2 regions of the Spirillospora sp. NPDC048911 genome follow, and region 1 is predicted to be linked to the other one. Evidence: riboswitches for the same ligand, from Rfam matches in the RefSeq annotation. Region 1 holds a riboswitch; the other holds the start of a gene.
The links. Region 1 has a riboswitch for glycine ahead of gcvP (aminomethyl-transferring glycine dehydrogenase). Riboswitches for the same ligand answer to the same signal wherever they lie in the genome.
Positions count from the first base shown of each region.

Region 2: another riboswitch for glycine. It lies ahead of gcvT (glycine cleavage system aminomethyltransferase GcvT); the one in region 1 lies ahead of gcvP (aminomethyl-transferring glycine dehydrogenase).

Region 1 covers NZ_JBICUD010000004.1:688,763-693,923, reverse strand. The annotation lists gene ACGFNU_RS21890 (flippase-like domain-containing protein) at 1-1,528, opposite strand, end outside; glycine riboswitch at 1,792-1,887, shown strand; glycine riboswitch at 1,888-1,998, shown strand; gene gcvP (aminomethyl-transferring glycine dehydrogenase) at 2,067-4,955, shown strand; gene ACGFNU_RS21880 (tetratricopeptide repeat protein) at 5,061-5,161, shown strand, end outside.
Region 2 covers NZ_JBICUD010000007.1:535,485-540,645, reverse strand. The annotation lists gene glyA (serine hydroxymethyltransferase) at 1-963, opposite strand, end outside; gene gcvH (glycine cleavage system protein GcvH) at 966-1,355, opposite strand; gene gcvT (glycine cleavage system aminomethyltransferase GcvT) at 1,393-2,475, opposite strand; glycine riboswitch at 2,648-2,744, opposite strand; gene ACGFNU_RS32095 (3-oxoacyl-ACP reductase) at 2,814-3,578, opposite strand; gene ACGFNU_RS32090 (aldehyde dehydrogenase family protein) at 3,601-4,962, opposite strand; gene ACGFNU_RS32085 (glutamine synthetase family protein) at 4,998-5,161, opposite strand, start outside.

The DNA.
Region 1 (5,161 bases):
GCGCCTCGCCCTCGGGCTTGAGCCGCAGGATCTGCTCGCGGATGCGGGTCAGCAGGTCCTTGTGCTGCCGGAGCGCGGCCCGGGTGGCGCGGGTGAGGGCGACCCGCTGGAGCATCGGCACGACGCCGGCCAGTGTCCCGTCGCCCAGGACGGGCGAGGCCGTCGCGACGGCGCGTTCCGGCCCGACGCGCAGGGCGAGCGTGGTCAGGAGCTGGGCGAGGTCCAGGCGCAGCGCGAGGTCGCCCGCGGCGATCTCGCCGACCCGCAGATGGATCAGCTGGGCCCGGCCGTCGGTGATCAGGATGGCCTCGCCCTCCAGCCGGCGGTGGGCGAGGCGCCCGGCCTGGAGCCGCTGGAACTGGTGCCAGACGTCGGCCAGGAGCTCGTCGGTGATCTCGTCGTCGGCGAGGGTGCCGAGGGTGCGGCCCGAGACGTGCTCGTAGGCGAGCAGCGCGGCCTCGGTGCCCACCTCGGACGTGCCCAGCAGGCGGGGCGTCCGGGCGTTCGCGGCGCCGGCCGCGTACGCCATCAGCGACTCCTGCTCCAGCGACCGGCGCAGCGACCGCAGCGCCCGGCGGGGCGCCGCGGCGCGCAGCCGGGCCAGCCGCCACACCCGGTAGAACAGGCCGGCCGTCTGCTGATCACGGTCGAGGACGGTGACCCGCAGCTGCCAGTCGCCGGGAGGGAGCCGGCGTCCGGGCTCCGGCTCGACCGCCACGTCGTAGGCGCGGGGCTCGTCGGCGGGGGTGGGAACGGCGCGGGCGCGCAACGGCGTGAAGCCGAGTTTGGCCAGGGCGGCCATGACGGTGGTGCCGGGCGGACGCGGGTTGGGGGTGCCGACGGCGTACAGCGTGCCGTGCCCGATGGCCCGGCCGAGGAAGTAGGTGGCCGCCAGCGCGGCGACCGAGGCGTACGAGGCGGTCAGGCCGGTCAGCGCCGCGAGCCCGATCATCGTCCAGGTGGCGGCCTGCCAGCGGGTCCGGCCGGCCATGCCCACCGCCGTGACGAACGCGATGACCGGCGCGATGTCGGTGTGCACGGGCGCGGTCTCGGTGCCGCCCCAGATGAGGGAGTCGAGGACGCCGCCGGGAGCCGCGGGGACCACCCAGTCGTCCAGCACGATGGTGAGCCCGAACGCGATCACGGCGGCCAGCAGGGCGATGGCGACCCGCACCCCGTCCTTGTGGAACAGGCGCTCGATCGAGAACGCCACCGGCACGGCCAGCACGCCGAAGCTGGAGACCAGCGTGGCCATGGTCAGCAGGAACCGCGGGGCGTGCGCGGTGCCCTCGACGATGTCGCTCTGCAGGCCGTGCGTGGTGCCCTTGGCGATCGAGACCAGCAGCAGGATCGCGGCGAGCCCGGCCACCGCGGCGGCGAAGCGCAGGGCGTCGCCCGGGCGGCGGATGCGGTCGGGCCGGGCGGGCTCGTCCACCGGAACGACGGCGGCGCCGGGCCTGCCCTCGGGCGCCTCTCCCGGGGCCTCGGGGGCGCCCTGCCTCGTCCCGTGCGTCACGCCTTGGGTCACGCCGCACCACCGTCCGGAACTCTCACTGTGATCAGCGTCCCAGACACGGCGCCGCCTCGTCGAGCGGGGCATGCGCTCCCGCCCCGCGCGGCCACACAGCGCTCACCTGTTCCTCTCGCCCCCTGGCTCCCGGCCGGTCGATGGCTCCGTGAGCTGTGAATATCGTACTTGTCCCGCCCCGGACGGCCGATCATGGGCCGGGGGAGCGGGCCGCGTCGATCGTTTCGGCCGTCGTTGGATAGAGTTCCCTTTGGACATGCCGTCGACCCTGTGCGGGAGAGACTCCACGCCGCCAGCGCGGAGCGCCGAAGGGGCAACCCTCCCCGGAACCTCTCAGGCAAAAGGACCGCTGGGCGAGGCACCTCTGGAAAGCAGGCGTCCTTCTCCTCGGCAGAGGGGGCGGGGTCTCACCGAAGGGGAAACCCCGTTCCGCGGGTGAAGCTCTCAGGTGCCCATGACAGAGGGGGAGACCGGCCATCGGCCCAGCGCGGGCCGATGGTGGCCCTGAGCGACCGCAGCAGCCCAGGAGGCTTCCCCTATGACCGCCCAGTACTTCGCCCCGGTGGCGTCGCCGCAGCACCCACGGTCCACGTTCGCCGACCGGCACATCGGGCCGTCTCCCGACGAGCAGTCCCGGATGCTGGCGGCCATCGGCTATTCGAGCGCCGAGGCGCTGATGGACGACGCGGTGCCCGGCGCCATCAGGACCGGCCGGCCGCTGGACCTGCCGGCGGCGCTGAGCGAGCCGCGGGCCCTCGCGCGGCTGCGCGAGCTCGCCGCGAGGAACACCGTCGTCCGGTCCATGATCGGCCTCGGCTACCACGGCACGCACACGCCCGGCGTCATCCTGCGCAACGTCCTGGAGAACCCCGGCTGGTACACCGCCTACACGCCGTACCAGCCGGAGATCTCGCAGGGCCGCCTGGAGGCGCTGCTCAACTTCCAGACCGTGGTGAGCGACCTGACGGGGCTGCCGGTCGCCAACGCCTCGCTGCTGGACGAGGGGACCGCCGCGGCCGAGGCGATGGCGCTGGCCCACCGGGTGTCCAAGCGCAAGGAGCCGGGCGCCTTCCTCGTCGACGCCGACGCGCTGCCGCAGACGAAAGAGGTCATCCGCACCCGCGCCGTCCCGCTCGGCATCGAGGTGGTCGTCGCCGACGTGGCCGGCGGGCTGCCCGAGGGCGACTTCTTCGGCGTGCTCCTGCAGTACCCCGGCGCCTCCGGCGCGGTCCGCGACCTGGAGCCCGTCACCGCCGCCGCGCACGAGCGCGGCGCCCAGGTGGTCGTCGCGGCCGACCTGCTCGCGCTGACCCTGCTGCGGCCGCCGGGCGAGTCCGGCGCCGACATCGTCGTCGGCTCGTCGCAGCGGTTCGGCGTGCCGTACGGCTTCGGCGGCCCGCACGCCGGATACATGGCCGTCGGCGAGGGCATCCAGCGGCAGCTGCCGGGCCGCCTGGTCGGCGTCTCGGTCGACGCCGACGGCACCCCCGCGTACCGGCTGGCGCTGCAGACCCGCGAGCAGCACATCCGGCGCGAGAAGGCCACCAGCAACATCTGCACCGCGCAGGTGCTGCTCGCCGTCATGGCGAGCATGTACGCGGTCTACCACGGGCCGGAGGGCCTCGCGGCGATCGCCGGGCGGACGCACGGGCACGCCGCCGAGATCGCCGAGGGGCTCCGCGGGGCGGGCGTCGAGGTCGTCCACGGTTCCTTCTTCGACACGGTGCTCGCGCGGGTGCCGGGGCGCGCCCGGGAGATCCTCGCCAAGGCGCTGGAGAACGGCCGCAACCTGCGCCTGGTCGACGACGACCACCTCGCGATCGCGTGCGACGAGACCACCGACGCCTCCGACGTGGCCGCGGTGCTCGCCGCGTTCGGGGTGGAGCGGGCGCCCGAGCCGGGCACGGAATCGATCCCCGAGGCGATCCCCGAGGCGCTGCGGCGGGAGAGCCCCTACCTGACCCACCCCGTGTTCCACGCGCACCGCTCCGAGACCGCGATGCTGCGCTACCTGCGCAGGCTGCAGGACCGCGACATCGCGCTGGACCGGTCGATGATCCCGCTCGGCTCCTGCACGATGAAGCTGAACGCCACCACCGAGATGGAGCCGATCACCTGGCCCGAGTTCGCGGACATCCACCCGTTCGCGCCCGGCGAGCAGGTCCAGGGCTATCTGGAGCTGATCGGCGAGCTGGAGTCCTGGCTCGCCGAGATCACCGGGTACGCCAAGGTGTCGGTCCAGCCGAACGCCGGTTCCCAGGGCGAGCTCGCCGGGCTGCTGGCCATCCGCGGCTACCACGCCTCCCGCGGCGACCATGGCCGCACCATCTGCCTGATCCCGTCCTCGGCGCACGGCACCAACGCCGCCAGCGCCGTCATGGCCGGCATGAAGGTCGTCGTGGTCAAGTGCGACGACCGGGGCAACATCGACCTCGACGACCTGCACGCCAAGATCGACAAGTACCGTGACCAGCTCGCCGCGATCATGGTGACCTACCCGTCCACGCACGGCGTGTTCGAGGAGACCATCGCCGACACCTGCAAGACCGTGCACGACGCGGGCGGCCAGGTCTACGTCGACGGCGCCAACCTCAACGCGCTGGTGGGCCTGGCCCGGCCGGGCGAGTTCGGCTCGGACGTCTCCCACCTCAACCTGCACAAGACGTTCTGCATCCCGCACGGCGGCGGCGGCCCCGGCGTCGGCCCGGTCGGCGTGCGCGAGCACCTCGTGCCGTTCCTGCCCAACCACCCGCTGCGCGCGGAGGCCGGTCCGCAGGAGACCGGCGTCGGGCCGATCTCGGCCGCGCCATGGGGATCGGCCGGCATCCTGCCGATCTCCTGGGCGTACATCGCGATGATGGGCCCGGACGGCCTGCGCGAGGCCACCGAGAACGCCATCATCGGCGCCAACTACCTGGCCGCGCGACTCGCCCCGCACTACCCGGTGCTCTACACCGGGCGCAACGGGCTGGTCGCGCACGAGTGCATCGCCGACCTCCGCAAGATCACCAAGGAGACCGGCGTCACCGCCGAGGACGTCGCCAAGCGGCTGATCGACTACGGCTTCCACGCGCCGACCCTGTCGTTCCCGGTGGCGGGCACGCTGATGATCGAGCCGACCGAGAGCGAGGACCTCGCCGAGCTCGACCGGTTCGTCGACGCCATGATCGAGATCCGCCGGGAGATCGAGCGGGTCGCGGACGGCACCTACGACCGCGACGACAACCCGCTGAAGAACGCCCCGCACACCGCGGCGAGCCTCGTCACCGAGGACTGGAAGCACTCCTACACCCGCGAGGAGGCGGCCTACCCCGTCCCGGCGCTGCGCGAGGACAAGTACTGGTCGCCGGTGCGCCGCGTCGACCAGGCGTACGGCGACCGCAACCTCGTGTGCTCGTGCCCGCCGCCGGAGGCGTTCGAGGACTGATCGCGGAATCGGTGATCTTCTTGGCCGGATCCGGGTGTCGTCCCGGGCCGGAGGCGCCCGTCTCGGTAGGCTCGGGGGACCATTCGATCCCCAGAAGGCTGCCGCATGAGCAAGACGCCTGACGATCCGGCTCGGCTGTGCGAGGAGGCCCGGCGGCTCGCCGAGAACGGCGAGGCCGGCCGGGCCGCCCGGCTGTACGAAGAGGT
Region 2 (5,161 bases), on a different contig from region 1:
GAGGTGGACGTCGGTGCCGCCGGTGAGGACCTGCACGCCCGCCTTGGCCGAGTCGTCGGCGAGCAGGCGTTCGGCCAGCACGCGCGCGCCGTCGACGGTGCGCTGCTGGCGGGCCTTGAACTCCGCCGAGGCGGCGACCTTGAGGGCCACGGCCTTGGCGGCGATCACGTGCTCCAGCGGGCCGCCCTGCATGCCCGGGAAGACCGCGGAGTTGATCTTCTTGCCGTACTCCTCGCGGGCGAGGATCAGGCCGCCGCGCGGACCGCCGAGGGTCTTGTGCGTGGTGGTCGTGACGACGTCGGCGTGCGGGACGGGCGACGGGTGCAGGCCCGCGGCCACCAGGCCCGCGAAGTGCGCCATGTCGACCATCAGCAGGGCGCCGACGGAGTCGGCGATCTCGCGGAAGGCGGCGAAGTCCAACTGACGGGGGTAGGCCGACCAGCCCGCGACGATCATCTTGGGTCGGTGCTCGGCGGCCAGGGACGCGACCTCGTCCATGTCGACCAGGCCGTCCTCGGCGCGCACGTGGTAGGGCACCACGTTCAGGGTCTTGCCCGAGTAGTTGAGCCTCATGCCGTGGGTCAGGTGCCCGCCGTGCGCCAGGTCGAGGCCGAGGATCGTGTCGCCGTGCTGGAGCAGCGCGAAGTAGACCGCGGTGTTGGCCTGCGCCCCGCTGTGCGGCTGGACGTTGGCGTGCTCGGCGCCGAACAGCTCCTTGGCCCGGTCGATGGCCAGCTGCTCGGTGACGTCGACGTACTCGCAGCCGCCGTAGTAGCGCCTGCCCGGGTAGCCCTCGGCGTACTTGTTGGTGAGGACCGACCCCTGGGCCTCCAGGACCGAGACCGGCGCGAAGTTCTCCGAGGCGATCATCTCGAGGGTCGACTGCTGCCGGTGGAGCTCCTGGGCGACCGCCTCGGCGACCTCGGGGTCGACCGCCGCGAGCGAGTCGTTCAGGGTCGTCATGCTCAGCTCTCCTCGATCAGCTTGGCGTACGCCTCGGCGTCGAGGAGGTCGCCCGGCTCGTCGCTGACCCGGACCTTGAAGATCCAGCCCTCGCCGTACGGGTCATCGTTGATGACCTTGGGCTCCTCGATCACGGCGGCGTTGATCGCCGTGATCTCGCCGTTGACGGGGGAGTACAGGTCGCTGACCGACTTGGTCGACTCGACCTCGCCGCAGGTCTCGCCCGCCTCGACGGTGTCGCCCTCGCCGGAGCTCAGCTCCAGGTAGACGATCTCGCCGAGGGCGTCGGCGGCGTGCTGGGTGATGCCGACCGTGACGATGCCGTCCTCGCTCTCAAGGCCGGACACCCACTCGTGCTCTTCGCTGTAACGGAGCTGCTCCGGAACGCTCACGATAGTTCTCTCTCCCAGGTTCAGGTTTTTACCGGTGTCAGGAACGCTTGTAGAACGGCAGGGCCACCACGTCGACGGGCTCCCGCCGCCCGCGGACGTCCACCGCGAGCTCGGTCTCCGTGACGCCGCTGTCGACGTACGCCATGGCGATCGGCTTGCCCAGTGTGGGCGACGGAGCGCCGCTCGTCACGATTCCGCACGGCGTGCCGTCCGACGCGACGACCTCGTAGCCCTTCCTGGGGGCGCGCCGGCCGCGCGCGACCAAGCCTACGAGCCTGCGGCCCGGAGGGGTCTGGGCCTGCGCCGCCAGGGCCGCCTTGCCGACGAAGTCGCCCGGCTTGTCCAGCTTCACGACGCGGTCGAGGCCCGCCTCGTACGGGGAGGTCTCGGCGGTCAGCTCGTTGCCGTACAGCGGCATGCCGGCTTCGAGACGAAGCGTGTCACGGGACGAGAGCCCGCAGGGGACGACCCCCTCGACCTCGGCCAGCGCCCGCCAGAGCGCCACGGCGTCGCCGGAGTCGACGAACAGCTCGAAGCCGTCCTCGCCGGTGTAGCCCGTCCGGGCGAGCAGCGCGTCGGCCCCCGCCACCTTGGCCGCGAAGATCGCGTAGTACTTCAGCTCGGGCAGCGGCGCGTCGGTGAACGCGGCGAGGATCTCCTGCGCCCGGGGCCCCTGCAAGGCGATCAGGGCGTAGGCGTCGGAACGGTCGTCCACCCGCGCCTCGAAGCCCTGCGCCCGCTCGACCAGGGCGTTCCGGACCACCGCGACGTTGGCGGCGTTGGCCACGACCATCCACGTCTCGTCGGCCAGCCGGTAGACGATCAGGTCGTCGAGCACGCCGCCGTCATGCGCGCAGATCATGGTGTAGCGGGCCTTGCCCACCGCCATCGGCGACAGGTTGCCGACGAGCGCGTGGTCGAGGGCGACGCCGGCCTGGGGCCCGCTGAGGAAGATCTCGCCCATGTGGGAGAGGTCGAAGAGCCCGGCGCCGGTGCGCACCGCGGCGTGCTCGGCCGTCTCGCTCGCGTACCGCAGCGGCATCAGGTAACCGGCGAAGTCGACGAGATTCGCTCCGAGGTCCGCGTGGACGTCGTAGAGCGGCGTCTTCTTGGGTGACATGGGTCGGCTCCTTGTTCGCGGGCGCGCGTGATTCCCATCGTTTCACCCGCGCACCGGGCTCGTCGGTGCCTCCCCCTCTGTCATCGGAGCCTGAGAGCTTCACCCCGCGGGAGACGCGGCGGGGCTTGCACCTTCGGCGGGGGACGCGTGGTCCCCGCTTTCCAGAGGTCGCCTCGTCCGCGCGGTCCGTGGGCCTGAGAGGTTCCGGGGAGGATTTGCTCCTTCGGCGTCCCTGGCCGGCTGCCAGGGCACTCTCCCGCACGGGATCATCGGCTGCGCCCCAGGCTAGCAGCGCTCTCGCCCCCTGGACCACCTGTCAGAGGGTGGTCAGGCGAGGGTCATACGGGGGTCACGTACGCGCCGGAGATGCCGCCGTCCACCAGGAACTCGGCGGCGGTGACGAACGAGGCGTCGTCGGACGCCAGGAACGCCACGGCGGCGGCGATCTCGGTGGCCTCGGCGAAGCGGCCGGCGGGGATGTGGACCAGGCGGCGCGCGGCGCGTTCGGGGTCCTTGGCGAAGAGCTCCTGGAGGAGCGGGGTGTTGACCGGGCCCGGGCAGAGGGCGTTCACTCGGATGCCCTCGCGGGCGAACTGGACGCCCAGCTCGCGCGACATGGCCAGCACGCCGCCCTTGGAGGCGGTGTAGGAGATCTGCGAGGTGGCCGCGCCCATGACCGCCACGAACGAGGCGGTGTTGATGATCGAGCCCTTGCCCTGCTCGCGCATGTAGGGGATCACGTGCTTGCAGCACAGGTAGACGCTCGTGAGGTTGACGTCCTGGACGCGCTTCCAGGCGTCCAGGCCGGTCGCCAGGATCGAGTCGTCGTCGGGCGGCGAGATGCCGGCGTTGTTGAACGCGACGTCGATGCGCCCGTAGGCGTCGTGGGCCGCCCGGTAGAGGGCCTCGACCTCCGGCTCGGAGGTGACGTCCACCTTGACGAACAGGCCGTCGATCTCGGTCGCGGCGGCCTTGCCCGCGGCCTCGTCGAGGTCGGCGACGACCACCCGGGCGCCCTCCGCGGCGAAGCGCCGGGCGGTCGCCAAGCCGATCCCGCTGGCCCCGCCGGTCACGACGGCGACCCGGTCCTGCAAGCGCTGCATCTCTCTCCTCAGCCGGTGGTGTCTACTCGGTGGCGATGAAGACGTTCTTCGTCTCGGTGAAGGCGTCCAGGGCGTCCGGGCCCAGCTCGCGGCCGAGGCCGGACTGCTTGAACCCGCCGAACGGGGTCCAGTAGCGGACGGACGAGTGGGAGTTGACCGAGAGGTTCCCGGCCTCGACACCGCGGGCCATGCGGATGCCGCGGCCGAGATCGCGGGTCCAGATCGAGCCCGCGAGGCCGTACGGGGTGTCGTTGGCGATCCGGACGGCGTCGTCCTCGTCGTCGAACGGGACGACGGTCACGACAGGGCCGAAGACCTCCTCGCGCCAGGCGGGCAGGGTGTCGTAGGACGGGGTGGCGAGGACGGTCGGCGGGAACCAGAAGCCGGGGCCGTCCGGCGCGGAACCCCGGAAGGCCACGGCGTCCTCGGGGACGTACGAGGCGACCTTGGCGCGGTGGGCGGCGCTGATGAGCGGGCCGACCTCGGTCTCCGGGGCGCCCGGATCGCCGACGACGACGTTCTGGACAGCGGGTTCGAGAAGCTCCATGAAATGGTCGTAAGCGGATCGTTCGACCAGGATCCGGGACCGCGCGCAGCAGTCCTGGCCCGCGTTGTCGAAGACGGCGTACGGCGCGGTGGCCGCGGCCTTCTCCAGGTCGGCGTCGGCGAAGACGATGTTGGCGTTCTTGCCGCCCAGCTCCAGCGTCACCCGCTTCACCTGCGGACCGGCCGCCGCCATGATCTGCTTGCCGACGCGCGTGGAGCCGGTGAAGACGATCTTCCGGACGTCCGGGTGCTCGACCAGCCGGGCCCCGGCGACCGGCCCGGCGCCGGGCAGGATCTGCAGGACGCCCTCGGGCAGGCCCGCCGCCAGGGCCAGCTCGCCGATCCGCCGGGCGGTCAGCGGGGTCAGCTCGGCGGGCTTGACGATCACGGAGTTGCCCGCCGCGAGGGCGGGGGCCATGCCCCAGGCGAGGATCGGCATCGGGAAGTTCCACGGCACGATGACGCCGACGACGCCGAGCGGCTCGGCGAACGTCACGTCCAGGCCGCCCGCCACGGGGATCTGGCGTCCGAACTGCCGTTCCGGCGCCGCCGCGTAGTACGTGAGGACGTCGCGGACGTTCCCGGCCTCCCAGCGGGCCTGGCCGATCGGGTGGCCCGCGTTGGCGACCTCCAGCGCGGCGAGCTCCTCGACATGCGCGTCCACGGTGGCGGCGAACGCGCGCAGGAGCCGGGCCCGGTCGCCCGGAGCCACGGACCGCCACACCTCGAAGGCCCGTTTGGCGCGTTCCACGGCCGCGTCGGTCTCCTCGGCGGAGGCCAGCCGGACGGTCTCGACCACCTTCCCGGTCGCCGGGTTGATCACATCGAAGTCGGTCATGGTTCCTCGGTCATGTCCTTGGGGCACGGGCGCTGTCACAGGCGCTCGAAGCCGCGGCGCAGCTCCCAGTCGGTGATCGCCCGGTCGTAGGCGTCCAGCTCGACCAGGGCGTAGTTGGCGTAGTGGTCGACGACCTCCTTGCCGAACGCCTCCTGGGCCAGGGCGCTGCGGTTCCAGTCCTCGGCCGCGTGGCGCAGCG